Regions from separate parts of the Microbacterium sp. LMX7-1.2 genome, predicted to be linked through region 1. Evidence: predicted binding sites of a transcription regulator. Region 1 holds the regulator's gene; the other holds the start of a gene.
The links. Region 1 encodes HrcA, which represses chaperone genes, less so after heat shock. Its sites were predicted from a motif close to TTNGCACTCGNNNNNNNCGAGTGCNAA; they were not measured.
Positions count from the first base shown of each region.

Region 1 (7,545 bases):
GCTCGCGCCGTTGTTGAAGATCAGGCGGTACTCGCCGTTGGCGTGCTCGGTCGCGAGCTGCTTCGCGGCGGCGACCATCTCGGCCAGGAGACCGGGGTCGCCGGCGGCGAGCTCCGTGACGTCGCGGTACTCCGCGGTCTTGGGGATCACGAGCGCATGCAGCGGCGCCTGCGGATCGATGTCCCGGATCGCGAACACCCGGCCGGTGTCCAGCAGGATCTCACCCGGGATGTCGCCGTCGAGGATGCGCGTGAAGATCGAGGGTTCGGACATGCTGCCAGTCTACCGATCGTCCACCGACCGGGCCGGGAGAGCTGTCACCAGCGCCCCAGCGCGGTCGAGAGCACGGCGACGGCGGCGGGCCCGGCGGTCGAGGTCCGCAGAACGGTGTCGCCCAGCAGGACGCGCTCGGCACCCGCCGCGACGAGCGCCTCGATCTCGGCATCCGCGATCCCGCCCTCCGGGCCGACGACGAGCACGATGTCGCGTCCGTCCGGCACGAGCGCGGACAACCGGTCAGGAGCCGTCGGGTCGAGCAGCAGCACGCGCTGCGTGGCCGCGCGGGCAGCGAGATCCTTGGTGGATGCCGGAGCCGCGACCTCGGGCACCCAGGACCGGTGGGCCTGCTTGGCCGCCTCGCGGACGATGGTCGCCCAGCGCTCCCGCCCCTTGACGGCCTTCGGACCCTCCCAGCGCGACACGCTGCGGCTCGCCTGCCAGGGCACGATCTCATCCACGCCGAGCTCGCACGCGGCCTGCACCGCGAGCTCGTCGCGGTCGCCCTTCGCGAGCGCCTGCACGAGGACGAGCCGCGGACTCGGTGCCGGGTCGACCCGCCTGTCCGACACCCGGACGTCGACGAGCGACGGCGACACCTGCTCCGCCGTCCCGGTCAGCCAGACCCCGGAACCGTCGCCGACGGTGACCGCTTCGCCCACGCGGAGGCGACGCACGACCGCGGCGTGCTTCGCCTCGGCACCGGTCAGCGACACGAGGTCGCCGGCGACGGCGTCCGAGGACGTCTCGACGAGGAAATGCAGGGCCACGGCGTCCTTCGGGTCAGTGCGAGCGGAACCGGTCGCGGAGCTTCGAGAACAGTCCCTGCTGGAACTGGGCGAGCTGCGGAGCCGGCGCCTTGGTCTTCTTCGCGAAGTCCTCGATCAGCGCGCGCTGCGCGGAGTCGATCTTCGTCGGCGTCAGAACCTGCACGCCGACCCGCAGGTCGCCGCGCTGGGTGCCGCGCAGCGGGGTGATCCCCCGACCCTTGATCGTGAGCACGTCGCCGGACTGCACGCCCGCCCGGATCTCGAGGTCGACCTCGCCGTCCAGCCCCTGGATCTTCGTCTCGGTGCCGAGGATCGCGTCGGTCATCGCGACCTCGAGCGTCGCGAGCAGGTCGTCGCCGTCGCGGCTGAACGCGGGATGCGGGTTCACCGTGACCTCGACGTACAGGTCGCCGTTCGGGCCGCCCGCCTTGCCGACCTCGCCCGATCCGGGGAGCTGCAGACGGAGACCCGTCTCGACCCCCGCGGGGATGTCCAGCGACACCGTGCGACGCGATCGCACACGGCCCTGGCCGCCGCACGTGCCGCACGGGTACGGGATGGTCGTGCCGTAGCCCTCGCAGGTGCCGCAGGGCTGCGAGGTGACGACGTTGCCGAGCAGGCTACGCACCTGGCGCTGGACGTGCCCGGAGCCGCCGCAGATGTCGCAGGTGACGGGCGACGTTCCCTCCTGGCAGCACGAGCCGTTGCACGTCTCGCACAGCACGGCCGTGTCGACCTCGATGTCGCGGTGCGCACCGAAGACGACATCCCCGAGATCGAGCGTGACGCGCACGAGAGCATCCTGTCCGCGCTCCCGTCGCGACCGGGGCCTGGCCCCGCGTCCGCCGCCCTGGGCCGCGCCGAAGAACGTCTCGAAGATGTCCCCGAAGCCGCCGAAGCCCTGGAAGTTGCCCGACGCGCCGTCACCGCCGCCCATGTCGTAGCGGCGGCGCGAGTCGTCGTCGCTCAGCACGTCGTAGGCGTGCGTCACGAGCTTGAACTTCTCGGCGGCCTCCTCACCCGGGTTCACATCCGGGTGCAGCTGCCGGGCGAGTCGCCGGTACGCCTTCTTGATCTCGTCGGTGGAGGCGTCGCGGGAGACGCCGAGTACCTCGTAGTGGTCCGCCACAAATGGCCCTTCTGCGTGTGTTCTCTGGGCGTCCGCGTCAGCGGGACGCCTCGTCTTCGTCGAGCATCCGCGACAGGTAGCGGGCCACGGCCCGTGCCGCCGCGAGGTTGCTCGGATAGTCCATGCGCGTCGGCCCCATGACCCCGACGCGTGCCGTGCCGCTGCGCGCGGCGTAGTTGCTCGCGACGATCGACGCCTCGTCGAGACCGAACGACGCGTTCTCGGCGCCGATGCTCGCCGCGAGACCGTGCGCGTCGGTCTCCATCTCGCTCATGAGGCGGATCAGGGTCACCTGCTCCTCGATCGCCTCCAGGAGCGGATGGATGCTGCCGCGGAAGTCGTGCTCGCGACGTGCGAGCGTCGCCGCGCCCGCCATCACCAGGCGCTCCTGCCGGAAGGTGCCGAGCTCCTCCACGATCACGGTCGCGAGCGTGCGCAGCACCGCGTCGTTCGCGTGGTCGTCGCCGTCGAGCAGTGCCCGGACCCGCTCGGCCGCATCGCTCACGGCCCGGCCGGTGAGCAGGGCCGAGAGGCGCGCCCGGAGCAGCCCCATGTCGGCCTCGTCGATGTCGGACGGCAGCTGCGCCATGCGCTGCGACACGCCGCCGGCGTCCGTGACGAGCACGATCAGCAGGCGGTTCGGGGCCAGGGCGACGAGCTCGATGTGGGTGAGCTGCGCGCGGGCGAAAGAGGGGTACTGCGCGAGAGCGACCTGACCCGTGAGCTGCGTGAGCACGCGGACCGTCCGGGCCATGAGGTCGTCGAGATCCGCGGGGTCCGTGAGGAAGGACTCGATCGCCGAGCGCTGCGCCACCGAGAGCGGGCGCAGCTGGGCGAGGTGGTCGACGAACACGCGGTAGCCCTTGTCGGTGGGCACGCGCCCCGAGGAGGTGTGCGGTGCCGCGATCAGCTCCTCGTCCTCGAGCAGCGCCATGTCGTTGCGGATCGTTGCTGCCGAGACCCCGAAGGAGTATCGGTCGACGATGGAGCGGCTGCCGACGGGCTCGTGGGTCTCCACGTAGTCCTGCACGATCGCGCGCAGCACCTGGAGGCCTCGCTCGCTGACCATCGCCTCTCCCCTCGTCTGAACTCGTCGCGCCGGGGCCCCCTTGGTCTGGCACTCACCGGCTTCGAGTGCCAATTCTACTCGCCCTCGGAGCGGATGCGCGGAACGCCTCTACGATGACGAGCATGAGCGATGCCACCGACACCACTCTGTCCAGCGGGATCGTGCGCGGGGAAGTCGTGGACGGCGTCCGCCGCTTTCTCGGCATCCCCTACGCGGCTGCACCCTTCGGCGACCGCCGTTTCCGGGCGCCGCACCCCGCGGAGCACTGGTCCGGTGTGCGGGAGGCGACCGCGTTCGGGCCCACTGCGCCGCAACGCCCGTACGCCGCCGCGATCGGCGAGTTGCTGGGATCGGTCGCGATCCCCGGCGAGGACATCCTCTCCGTGAACGTGTGGGCGCCGATGGACGCCGCAGGCGCGCCGGTCGTCCTCTGGATCCACGGCGGTGCGCTCGAACGCGGCACCGCGGCTCTGTCGCTCTACGACGGTGCCGGTTTCGCCCGTGCGGGGATCGTGTTCGCCTCGATCAACTACCGACTGGGCTCGGAGGGCTTCTCGGTGCTCGACGGAGCACCGCGCAATCTCGGACTGCTCGACGCCGCGGCCGGCCTCGAGTGGGTGCACCGCGAGATCGCCGCGTTCGGCGGCGATCCGTCGCAGATCACCCTGATGGGCGAATCGGCGGGCGGCGCGATCGTCGCCGGTCTGCTCGCGCGGGCGGACTCGCGTGCGTTGGTCGCCCGCGCGATCATCGAGTCGGGGCCGCTGGAAGCGCAGATTCCATCGAAGGCAGGACGCGTCACCGCGCAGCTCGCGAAACGTCTCGGCATCGCCCAGGACCGCGCGTCGTTTCTCGGAGTGAGCCCCGATCGACTGCTCGACGCACGACGGGAACAGGCATCCGGATCCTCTCCGCTCGGGGGCGCACCCGGATTCCAGTTCGCGATCGACGAGGACTCGCTCCCGCGCTCTCCGCACGAGGTGATCCCGGAGATCGACGTACCGCTGCTCATCGGCAGCAACACCGACGAGTATCGGCTGTGGTTCGCCCCGGACGCGCTCGCCGGCATCGGTCGGCTGAAGCTCCTGCTCGCCCGGTCGGCGCTGCGGATCCCGGCGCGAGCCGTCGCGGCCTACCGCAGGGCCTTCCCCGGTGCGTCGACGGGCGAGATCTTCGGCCAGCTCGCGACCGACGTCATGCTGCGTGCGCCGCTGACCCGTGTCGCGCGGGCGCGGCGCGCTCCGACCTACGTGTACGAGTTCGCGTGGCCGAGTCCGATCCGCGATCTCCGCGCGGCCCACGCGCTCGAGCTCGGGTTCGTGTTCGACAGGCTCGACGACCCCGAGACGACACGTCTCGCCGGCACCGAGGCCCCTCAGCGTCTCGCCGACGAGATGCATCGTGCGTGGATCTCGTTCATCACGACGGGTGATCCTGGATGGCCCACCTACGGCCCGGAGCGCACGACCCGGGTGTTCGACGTCGAGAGCTCGACGGGTCCGCAGCGACGCGCCGAGGCTCTCGACCTGCTCCCCTGAGGCCCTGCGAGCGGCGTGAAGGGCAGGTCGGTCAGGAGACGCGCTCAGTCGGTGAGCTCGCGCACGACCGCGTCGGCGAGCAGGCGACCACGGAGCGTGAGCTGCACCCGCCCGCGCATCGCGGCCTCCCCCTCCACGAGTCCGTCGGCGATGAGTCCGGCCACGCGGCTGCGCTTGTCCGCCCGCAGGTCGGATGTCGCGATGCCCTCGCGGATCCGACTCAGCAGCAGAATGCGCTCCAGCATCCGCGATTCCGCGTCGGGACGCTCCGTGCCGGCGGCCGGTGACTCAGATGTGGCGAGTCGCTGCGCGTACGCCGCCGGATGCTTGACGTTCCACCAGCGCAGCCCCGCGACGTGGCTGTGAGCCCCGGGACCGAACCCCCACCAGTCGCTCCCCCGCCAGTACGCGAGGTTGTGCCGTGACCGCTGCTCGAGGGTCTTCGACCAGTTGCTGACCTCGTACCACTCGTACCCGGCGGCCGCGAGTCGCGCGTCCGCCAGCTCGTACATGTCCGCCTGCAGGTCGTCGTCTGGGGTCGGGACCTCGCCGCGACGGATCTGTCTCGCGAGCTTCGTGCCGTCCTCGATGATCAGCGCATAGGCGGAGATGTGGTCGGAGTCCAGCGCGAGCGCGGCGTCGAGAGACGCCTCCCAGTCGGCGAGGGACTCCCCCGGCGCGCCGTAGATCAGGTCGACGCTCACGGCGAGTCCGGCATCCTTAGCCGCGGCCACCGCGGTGCGCACGTTCTCGGGACGGTGCGTGCGGTCGAGCGCGGCGAGGACGTGCGGCACGGCAGACTGCATGCCGATCGACAGACGCGTCACACCCGCGTCGGCGAGCGTGCGCGCGACCTCGGGCGTGACCGTGTCGGGATTCGCCTCGACGGTGACCTCGGCGCCGTCCGCCAGGCCGAACGCCTCGGTCGCCGCGGCCAGCATCCGGGCCAGGTCGCCCGCGGGCAGCAGGGTGGGGGTGCCCCCGCCGAAGAACACCGTATCCATGGGGCGCAACGCCCCGGCATCCGTCAGCACACGGCGAGCCAGATCGATCTCGGTGATCAGCGTCGACGCGTAGTCCTCCTGCTTCGCGCCCCGCAGCTCGTTCGAGGTGTAGGTGTTGAAGTCGCAGTATCCGCAGCGCACGCTGCAGAACGGGACGTGCAGGTACGCCGAGAACGGCACAGCACGATCGATCGTGAGATCGCCGGGGAGCCGTCCGTCGGCCGGAGCCGGATCGCCGAGGGGAAGGGGTCCCGCCATCTCAGACGGGAGTCGCGTACATCGGGGAGATCGCGCGGAGGTAGCGTGCGAACAGCTCCCGCCGCCGACGCTTCACGAGCGCGGGGATCGTGCGGTAGAGCAGAGAGTTCGGGGCGTCGAAGGCGCGCACCGTGAACCACACCTCGTCGTTGTCCTCGCGCCACTCAACGTCGAAGGACTCCTCACCGCGCACGACAGATCCGCCGACCGTTCCCAGCACGAGTCCCACCCGTCTCTTCTCCTCGGTCACCGAGATCACCCGGAGTTCGGCGTCGGCGCTCATGCTGCCGACCCGTCCGCGCACCCGCAGGGTCATCCCGGGGCCGGCGAACGGCGTGCCCTCCGCGTCGAAGCGCTGCTCGACCTCGTTCTTGCTCGGCGCGATCGGGGTGCCCTCCGCGTCGAAGCTCACGCCCGCGTAGGCGGGGCCGGGCGCAGGACGGACGTCCTCGACGGCGAGTCCGGACGCGCGCTGCGCGGTCCACGTGAGCAGTGACTCGCCCGCGGTCTCGAAGCGCTCGGATCCGCTGCCGATGCGCCACGAACTCTCCGCCGGGATGCTGTGCTCCGGCGGGTACTGCATGAGGTCGGGCGCATGGGTCGCACCCACAGCCGCATAGTCAACCGTGTCGTCTCGGAAAGTCCCGCGCCGCATGCCGTCCAGCCTACCCGTGGTCGCCTGGACGATCACCCGGTCGAGGTCCACCAGTCAGCCGACGCGAGTCGCGGAGCCGCACGACCTCCTGGGAGACGACGCGGATGTATCGGGCATGGGTCGTGCGCTGCATCAATCGCAGCGCCGGTGCGAGCAGACGCCAGCCTGGCGTGGCCGGCATCGAGATCGATCTGGCCGTGAAGACGCCGTGGTCGAGCACGAACGACTCCTCGCCGTACAGAGGATGACCGGGCATCGTCTCGTACCCGAACCCATGACCGTCGGCCCAGACCACCCGGACCGGCTCGCGGAACAGCACGCCGAGCACGCGCTTCGACAGCATCCCCTCCTGCCCCGCGGTCGGCGCCCCCTCAGGGGTGCCGAAACCCACTCGGCGCTTGAACTCCCAGGATCGAATCAGTGCGGCGACGTCGTCCTGCGCGTCCGAGGGGACCGGGATCGACCGTTCGTCCACCCGCATCCCCGCCGCCACCCCGACGAGCGGATGCCGTGTCGCGCCCCGCTCGTACCGCGGGAAACGCATCTACTTCTTGTCCTTGCCCTCGACGTCTCCGGAGAGCGCCGCGATGAACGCCTCCTGGGGGACCTCGACGCGACCCACCATCTTCATGCGCTTCTTGCCCTCCTTCTGCTTCTCGAGGAGCTTGCGCTTGCGGGTGATGTCACCGCCGTAGCACTTCGCGAGGACGTCCTTGCGGATCGCGCGGATGGTCTCGCGCGCGATGATCCGCGCGCCGATGGCCGCCTGGATCGGCACCTCGAACTGCTGGCGAGGGATGAGCTTGCGCAGCCGCTCGGCCATCATCGTGCCGTAGGCGTAGGCCT
Region 1 is NZ_JBEGIL010000001.1:3,652,923-3,660,467, reverse strand. Features, by position in the region: gene MRBLMX7_RS17955 (HIT domain-containing protein) at 1-273, opposite strand, end outside; gene MRBLMX7_RS17950 (16S rRNA (uracil(1498)-N(3))-methyltransferase) at 318-1,046, opposite strand; gene dnaJ (molecular chaperone DnaJ) at 1,060-2,175, opposite strand; gene hrcA (heat-inducible transcriptional repressor HrcA) at 2,213-3,244, opposite strand; gene MRBLMX7_RS17935 (carboxylesterase/lipase family protein) at 3,367-4,782, shown strand; gene hemW (radical SAM family heme chaperone HemW) at 4,827-6,044, opposite strand; gene MRBLMX7_RS17925 (DUF1990 family protein) at 6,046-6,699, opposite strand; gene MRBLMX7_RS17920 (DUF1990 family protein) at 6,710-7,243, opposite strand; gene lepA (translation elongation factor 4) at 7,244-7,545, opposite strand, start outside.

Region 2 (7,545 bases), 2.6 Mb from region 1:
GCCGCCGTACGAGCCGCGGACTCCGATGTAGATCTTCTCCCCTGCGCTGAGCTGTCCCGAGTCGATCCCCGAGATCTCGTCGACCGCGTCGAGCACGCCCCGGGTGTCCCCCACCTCGATCGTGGGCAGCTCCGCCTCGCCCTTGCTGAACAGGTCGGCGACCTCCTCGGACAGCCAGGTCGACCTCTCGTCCGTCCACACGAAGGTCTCCGCGACCGCTGCCGCCACTCGCTGGTCGAGCCACTCCGCGATCTGATCCCAGATGGGTCCGGGGTCTCCCTCGTCGATGGACTTCTCCGCCTCCCGCATCACACGGCGAAGGCGATCGCGGAGGTCGTGCTCCATGTCGGCGACGAGATCGGCGATGCCGTCGGTCAGCATGACCTGCCACCGCGCGGAGCGCCCCCGGAACTCGTCTGCGCGCTCTTTGGCCTCCTCGAGCTCTGCGATCATGCGTGGCGTGTCCTCGGGGTTCAGGAGGGCGCTCATCTCCGTACGCAAGGAGACGGAGAGCTGGTCGACGACAGACAGCAGGTCGTGGACCGCACCACGGTGGTGGATGAGCTCGGCTCGTCCGAGCACCTCCCGTCGCAGATGCGCCACCAGACCGGGGAATCCCGATTCGTCGTTCAGGATCCGGTCCTGGGTCTCGGCCGCCAGCAGCCGCAGATCGCTCGAGACGGCGAACACGGGGACATCGCCGATGTCCCGCAGATGACGGCGGTCGATCTCCTCGACCTCTCGCCACTCGGGATAGAGGTCGGTCTTGGCGAGGACCGCGGCGACGTTCGGCGAGATGCGCATGGCGTGCCGCAGGAACTGCACCTCCGGCGCCGTGTACTCCTGCGAGGCGTCCGACACCATGAGGACGGCGTGGGCGGAGGCGATCGCCGCCAGGGTCGTCAAGGCGTTGGCCGATTCGAATCCGCCGACGCCCGGTGAGTCGACCAGTTGCAGTCCGCCCTTGAGGATCTCCCTCGGCAGCAACACCTCTGCCGACAGGATGCCGCGCTCGTTATCGGGGTTCCCGTTCACGGAGATGTACTCGGAGAGCTCGTCCAGCGCGATCTCGCGCCGAGTCACCACGTCCTCGCCGGACGGCGTCGATGAACCCTCGTCATGCTCCAGGACCCAGACGGACGGCTCCGCCGCGTACCCCACGATGGTCGGGACCGTGGTGGCGACATCGTCGTCGACCGTGCAGGCGGGCGCATTCACGAGGGCGTTGATGAGCTTGCTCTTGCCCTGTTTGAACTCTCCGACGACCACGACCCGGATGCCGGGGTCCTGAAGGCGCCTGCGTGTCTGGTCCAGACGGGCGGCGAGGTCGGCGCGTCCGGAGGACGCGGCGATCCTCGCGACATCGCGCACCGCGTCGACGACCCCGCTCTCCTCAGCGCCGGATGTGTCCCCCACCACGCCCCCTCGTGTCCTACGTCCCCCGCGGAGGGTGGTGCACCACCCTCGCGCGTCCCCAGTGATCGGAGTCAGACGGCGAAGTCCGCCCCCGGTGATCCCCCGTCGACGTCGTGTGTGGCACCCGGGTCATCTCCCCAGATGACGTCGGGGTCCATCTCCCAGTCGGAGGAGATCACGTTCTCGATCTCGGCGGTGAACATGTTCGACCCCGTGAGGTCGCCATCCAATGCCGAGTCCGTCCAGATTCCCGCTTCGAAGTCCGCCGGTTCGGCCGGCGGTTCCGGCTCCATCGGTGCGTCGTGCCTCATGTCCTCACGACCTCCGTGTCGGGTGCTTCGCAGTGTACTGGTGTGCCCGGCTGCCTACCAGAGGCAGCCGGGCAAGAGGGGTCAGAACGCGATGTCGTTCAGGTCCCCGGACGGGTTGACGACCGTGACGTCCGAGACGTCGACGTCGAGCGATCCGTCGGTCATCGAGTTGTCCTGGAAGGAGTCCGTCGCCGTCCATGTCTCCGAGTCGTCGAACATCGAGTTGTCCTGGAACGAGTCGTTCACGGACCAGGAGTTGTCCGTCATCGAGTTGTCCGAGTTGTCGGTCGTGGAGTTATCGGAGTTGTCCGTCATCGAGTTGTCCTGGAACGAGTCGTTGATCGACCAGTTCTCCGAGAAGTCCTGGTTGAACGAGTCCGTGTACGACTCGTTGCCGATCGACACGTCGCCCATCGTGATGTCGGTGTCGATGTGCGTGAGCGTGCCGTCGTTGCCCGCCGCCACTGCTCCGTCTCCGGAGGCGGTGATGTTCGTGTTGGCGAACGTCTGGTTGACGTCACCGCCACCCGAGGGCGTCCCGTAGCCCAACCCGGCCAGTCCCGTCGCGCCGGCCGACGCCGCCCCGGCGGAGGTGGAGATGTTCTGGTTCACCGACTGGTCGCTCAACGTCGTCCGTGCGTCGATCGTGAAGTTGCCCGCACCGCCGACACCTGCGCCGCCCCCGCCGATGGTCACGTCGTTGAGACCCGAGTTGAACTGGCGCGTGCCGATGCTGATCGAGTGGTCGTTCAGCGTCGTGTTGCCCGAATCGTTCACCGAGTTGTCCTGGAACGAGTCGTTGATCGAGTTGTCGGAGTTGTCCGAGTTGTCCGAGTTATCGGAGTTGTCCGAGTTGTCCGAGTTATCCGAGTTATCCGAGTTATCGGAGTTGTCGGAGTTGTCCGTCGTCGAGTTATCGGAGTTGTCCGAGTTGTCGGAGTTGTCCGTCGTCGAGTTGTCCGAGTTGTCGGAGTTGTCCGAATTGTCCGAATTGTCCGAATTGTCCGAGTTGTCCGTCCACGAGTTGTCGGAGTTGTCGGAGTTGTCGGAGTTATCCGAGTCGTCCGAGTTGTCCGTCCACGAGTTGTCGGAGTTGTCCGAGTTCCCGTTCGCGACGTTGTCGAGGCCCAGATTCCACTGAGCACCGAGCATGTTGTCGTTGTCCTGCACAGCCATGATGTTCCCCTGTTCGTGAGTGCCGAGTGGCAAGTGCTACGAGTCTGCGCGCGAAGAGCGCGATGGGCATCGGGAGGGGACCCTGCGCTTGCAGAGGACTCGATAGGGGGTCGACAGGGTGTTCGCGTGTTCGGATAGGGGATCGGCCAGGACCTGACTCACGATACGGAAAGGGCCCGGATGCGTGATGCATCCGGGCCCTTCCGAGGACGTGGTCTCAGCGGACGACGACCGCGAGGACGTCGCGAGCGGAGAGGACGAGGAACTCGTCCGCGCCGAACTTCACCTCGGTGCCGCCGTACTTGCTGTAGAGCACGCGGTCGCCGACGGCGACGTCGAGCGGGACGCGGTTGCCGTTGTCATCGATGCGACCGGGGCCGACCGCCACGACCTCGCCCTCCTGGGGCTTCTCCTTGGCGGTGTCGGGGATGACCAGGCCACTCGCGGTGGTCTGCTCGGCCTCGACCTGCTTGATGACGATGCGGTCCTCGAGCGGCTTGATGGAAACCGACACGGTCTACCTCTTCTTTCTTGACGCTGACACGAAAGACTCGTTCGCACTCTCAACCCGAGAGTGCTAACAGCAGTCTACGGCGTCGGCTGGCACTCATGCAATGCGAGTGCCAGCCGGCCGCAGGAGCACGTCGGAACCCCGCACCTACACTGAGGTGGTGGAGATGACCGAGCTGCGCGCCCTGCTCACCCCCGAGGGACTCGATCTGCTGGATGCACTCGGACCCGTGGACGGTGTCGCCGACGTCGCGCGCTCCGTGTCCCGGCTCCGCGCGGCCGGCCACGCTCCCGATCTCGTCTCGGCCGTCGTCGGCCAGGCTCACCTCCGCTCCAAGGCGGCGGCCAAGTTCGGCGACTTCGCGGCACGGATGCTGTTCACGCGGTCAGGACTCGAGCAGGCCACCCGCCTCGGCGTGGCCGCGCGGCACGCGCAGCGTATGCGTCGTGCGGGGATCACGCGGATCGCCGACCTCGGATGCGGGATCGGCGGCGACGCCCTCGCCTTCGCCGGTGCAGGACTCGAGGTGCAGGGTGTGGATGCAGACGAGGTCACGGCGGCCATCGCCGCGTACAACCTCGCACCGTTCGGAGACGCCGCACAGGTGCAGCATGGGATCGCCCAGGACCACGTGCCCGCTCCGGCCGACGATCAGGCGATATGGCTGGACCCCGCACGACGGACCTCCGGCCACGGCGAGACGCGACGCGTTTCCTCCGACGACTACTCCCCGCCTCTCGACTGGGCGTTCAACGTGGCCTCCCGTCAGCCGACCGGGATCAAGCTCGGTCCGGGTCACGATCGCGACGCCCTTCCCGTCGAGGCCGAGGCGCAGTGGGTGAGCGCCGACGGCAGCGTGGTCGAACTCGTGCTGTGGACCGGCCCGCTGGCACGCGAGGGCGTGCGCCGGGCGGCCCTCGTGATCCGCGGAGACCGCTCGCACGAGCTGACTGCGGGGGCGGATGCCGAGGACGAACCCGCCCGCGATCTCGGAGCCTTCCTCCACGAGCCGGACGGCGCGGTGATCCGCGCGCGCCTGATCGGCGACGTGGCCCGCAGCCTCCAGGCGGGCATGCTCGACGAGCGCATCGCCTACCTGACCTCGGATGCCGCCCTCACGAGTCCGTTCGTGCAGTCGTTCCGAGTGCGCGAGACCATGCCCGCGAACCCGAAGGCGATCAGCGCCGTGCTGAAAGCCCACGACATCGGCGCTCTCGAGATCAAGAAGCGCGGCATGGACATCGATCCTGCGGCGTTCCGCAAGAAGCTCACGCTGCGCGGCGACGCCTCGGCGACGCTCTTCCTCACGCGCATCGGCGACCAGAGACGCGCGATCCTCGCCGACCGGGTGACCGCGGCCGACTGAGCTCAGCCGCCCGACTCCGACGTCGGCACCTCGACGAGGATCGGATCCTGATGCTCGCCGCCGAGTTCGATGTACGAGATGCCGATGTCGGCGGGGTCGCCCTGCTCGATCGTCAGGTACGGACTGCCCCACCCGGTGAACCGGATCCTCAGCGTCCACAGCACGGTGGTGCCGTCGTCCGCCGTCTCGAGGCTGAATGCGCGAAGGCCGCCGTTCCGGTCGTCGGACACCTGGCATGCCGTGGCCTCGCTCGCCGCATCCACGACCATGCACTGCACGAAACCGCCGCTCTGCGTGCCGTCCGCAGGCCGCTCCGCCAGCCAGACCGGCTCGTCGTGGAAGTATCCGACGATCGACAGCCCGGGCAGGTACCCGTCGGCGACCAGCGCCTCAGCACGCTCGCGCTCCGCGCCGTCGAACTGACCGAGCATCGTGTCGTTGATCTCCCAGCGGTAGATCCATGCCAGCGGCTCGCCGGAGGTCGTGAAACCGACGGTGGCCGAGATCGACGTACCGTACTCCTCAGCGGGGTCGTCGGGATCAGAGACCGGGACCGAGAGAGACACGTTCAGCGGCTCGCCGCCCTCGGCGTCGGCGCGAGCGCACTGGTCCTGGGAGGCCTCGCCGACGTCGAGCACGACGCAGGCGAGCTCGCCGTCTCGGCGGGTCGCGTACCAGACGACCGTGTCATCGTCTTCGGCGATGAGACGCACGCTTCCGTCGTCGTAGTCGTCACCGGCCTGCAGCTCGACGCGCCGCTCCTGCTGCCCCGGGCTGAGCGCGGCGGCGTCCGAGCCGCGACCGAAGAGGGCCCACCCGGCGGCGACGCCGACCAGGAGGAGCGCGAGGGATGCCGAGATCACGACCCGGAGATGCGTCTGCACGACGCGTCTCCACGAGGCTGCCGGATCCGCCGACGGCTCAGAGGACGGACGCCCGCCCGACGGCTCAGAGGACGGACGCCCGCCCGTCGGCTCCCGGGGCGTGTCGACGACTCGAGGAACGGGTGTCTCCGTCGAAGGCTCGTCCTGCGCCACCCGCCCGTCCGTCGCGTCGGGCTCGACGGTCTCGCCGAGGTCCGGGCGGCCGGACGGCATGCTCCTGGCGGACTCGAGGTCGGCCAGGCGCCGGGCCTCCTGATCGGTCAGCCGGCCATCGCGTCCGTAGGCCTTGCCCTGCAGTGCGCGGAGCTCGGCGGCGTCATCAGGACTCATCGGCCGGCTCCTTCTCGCGTGATCGTGAGGTACTCCTGCGCAAAGGCGGAGGTGTACTCGTACCGCGTCATCGTGCCGTCGTCTCCGACGTGCTCGAGCACGAGCGACTCGTCATCGCCGGTCATGAACCACGGATCCTGACAGACCATCTCGAGCTCCGGCTGCGATCCGTCGTAGACGAGACACCTCCGCTGAGTCTCCTTGTCGAGCCCCACCCACAACGGCACCCCGTCGTCGTAGCCGACGACTGCCACGGAACGACCGTCGAATCCCGCATCGGTGAGCGACGCGGCCACGGCGGCCTGCTCGCGGCTGGCGAACATGTTCGACGTCTGCGACGACGCTATGTATCCGTACGAGACCACGGCCGGGTCGCCGTCACGCGTGAGATACAGCTGTGCGCCGACCTCGTACTCCACGTCGTCCTCACCGTCTGCGACCACGATCGAGCTGCGGAGACCGCCCGCGAGCGCCTGCTCCCGCGATGTGCACGAGGGAACCGTGGACGCCCCGTCGCCCAACACCATGCACACGATGGAGCCCTCGTCCTTCGTCGCGTACCAGACGACCACGTCGCGCTCGGTCGTGACCGCCCGGACCGAACCCTGGTCGAAGGTCCCCGACGCGACCAGCTGACTCTGCGATTCCTGCTGCTCGGCCGACAGCTGCACGGTCGCGGCACGTCCGTCGCCGAACATCGCCCATCCGAGCAGCACGCCGAGCGCGACGCACACGACGACGATTCCCACGAGCAGGCCGAAGCGACTCAGCACACCTCGAGCAGACGCCGGCCGCGCAGCGTCCTCCGAGGCGATGCCGCTCGTCGTGCGAGCGTCCGCTGCGTGATCCTCGAGCGGAAGCCGTAAGTCGGCGACGAAAACCGGTTCGGGAGCGGATGCTGCAGGCGACGGCGCAGCCGCCGCCCCATCGAGCTCGCGCAGACGCTGCGCCTCGGCATCCGTGAGCCGCCCTTGGCGCCCGTAGGCCTTGGCCTGCAGTGCGCGGAGCTCCCGGACGTCCTCGGCAGCCGGCATCGCTCAGCCGAGCCTCTCGAACTGCATCCCGGCCCACACCAGCCAGGCGAGGCTGTAGACCGTCGCGCACAGGCCCAGGACGAGGGCCCAGCGGGCGATGCTGCGGCTCTCGACGGGCCGGCGCAACGACATGATGGCCGCGATCACCGCCACCACGGCGATGGGGATCCCCCATCCCACGAAGAACGACGCCGCGAGGGCCACGATCGCCGCCATCAGCGCCCACGGCGCGAGCCGGGTCTCGTCGAGAGTGACGGGTGCGGTCGAGGGCACCCATCCCGCCTCACGCGGGGTCGCGTCCGCGTCGGGGCCGCTCACGACCACCGGTTCGACGCTCACTGGCCCGGTGGGGAGCCTGGTGTACCCGTCACGCCGGGCTCCGGGCAGGCGCGCGGAACCTGCGGGTCGCTCCACCTCGCCGCTCGGCCGATCGATGCTGGTGTGCGATCGGCTGGGTCCACGCGCAGCATCCGCAGCCGATTCGAGACCGTTTTCGGGGCGCGCGCCGTCGCTCATC
Region 2 is NZ_JBEGIL010000001.1:1,101,863-1,109,407, forward strand. Features, by position in the region: gene MRBLMX7_RS05410 (dynamin family protein) at 1-1,416, opposite strand, end outside; gene MRBLMX7_RS05415 (hypothetical protein) at 1,488-1,727, opposite strand; gene MRBLMX7_RS05420 (hypothetical protein) at 1,809-2,903, opposite strand; gene groES (co-chaperone GroES) at 3,121-3,417, opposite strand; gene MRBLMX7_RS05430 (class I SAM-dependent methyltransferase) at 3,575-4,780, shown strand; gene MRBLMX7_RS05435 (hypothetical protein) at 4,783-5,994, opposite strand; gene MRBLMX7_RS05440 (hypothetical protein) at 5,991-7,028, opposite strand; gene MRBLMX7_RS05445 (hypothetical protein) at 7,032-7,367, opposite strand; gene tsaD (tRNA (adenosine(37)-N6)-threonylcarbamoyltransferase complex transferase subunit TsaD) at 7,544-7,545, opposite strand, start outside.
Region 2: the regulator HrcA is predicted to act here: its motif matches at 3,504-3,530, upstream of groES (co-chaperone GroES).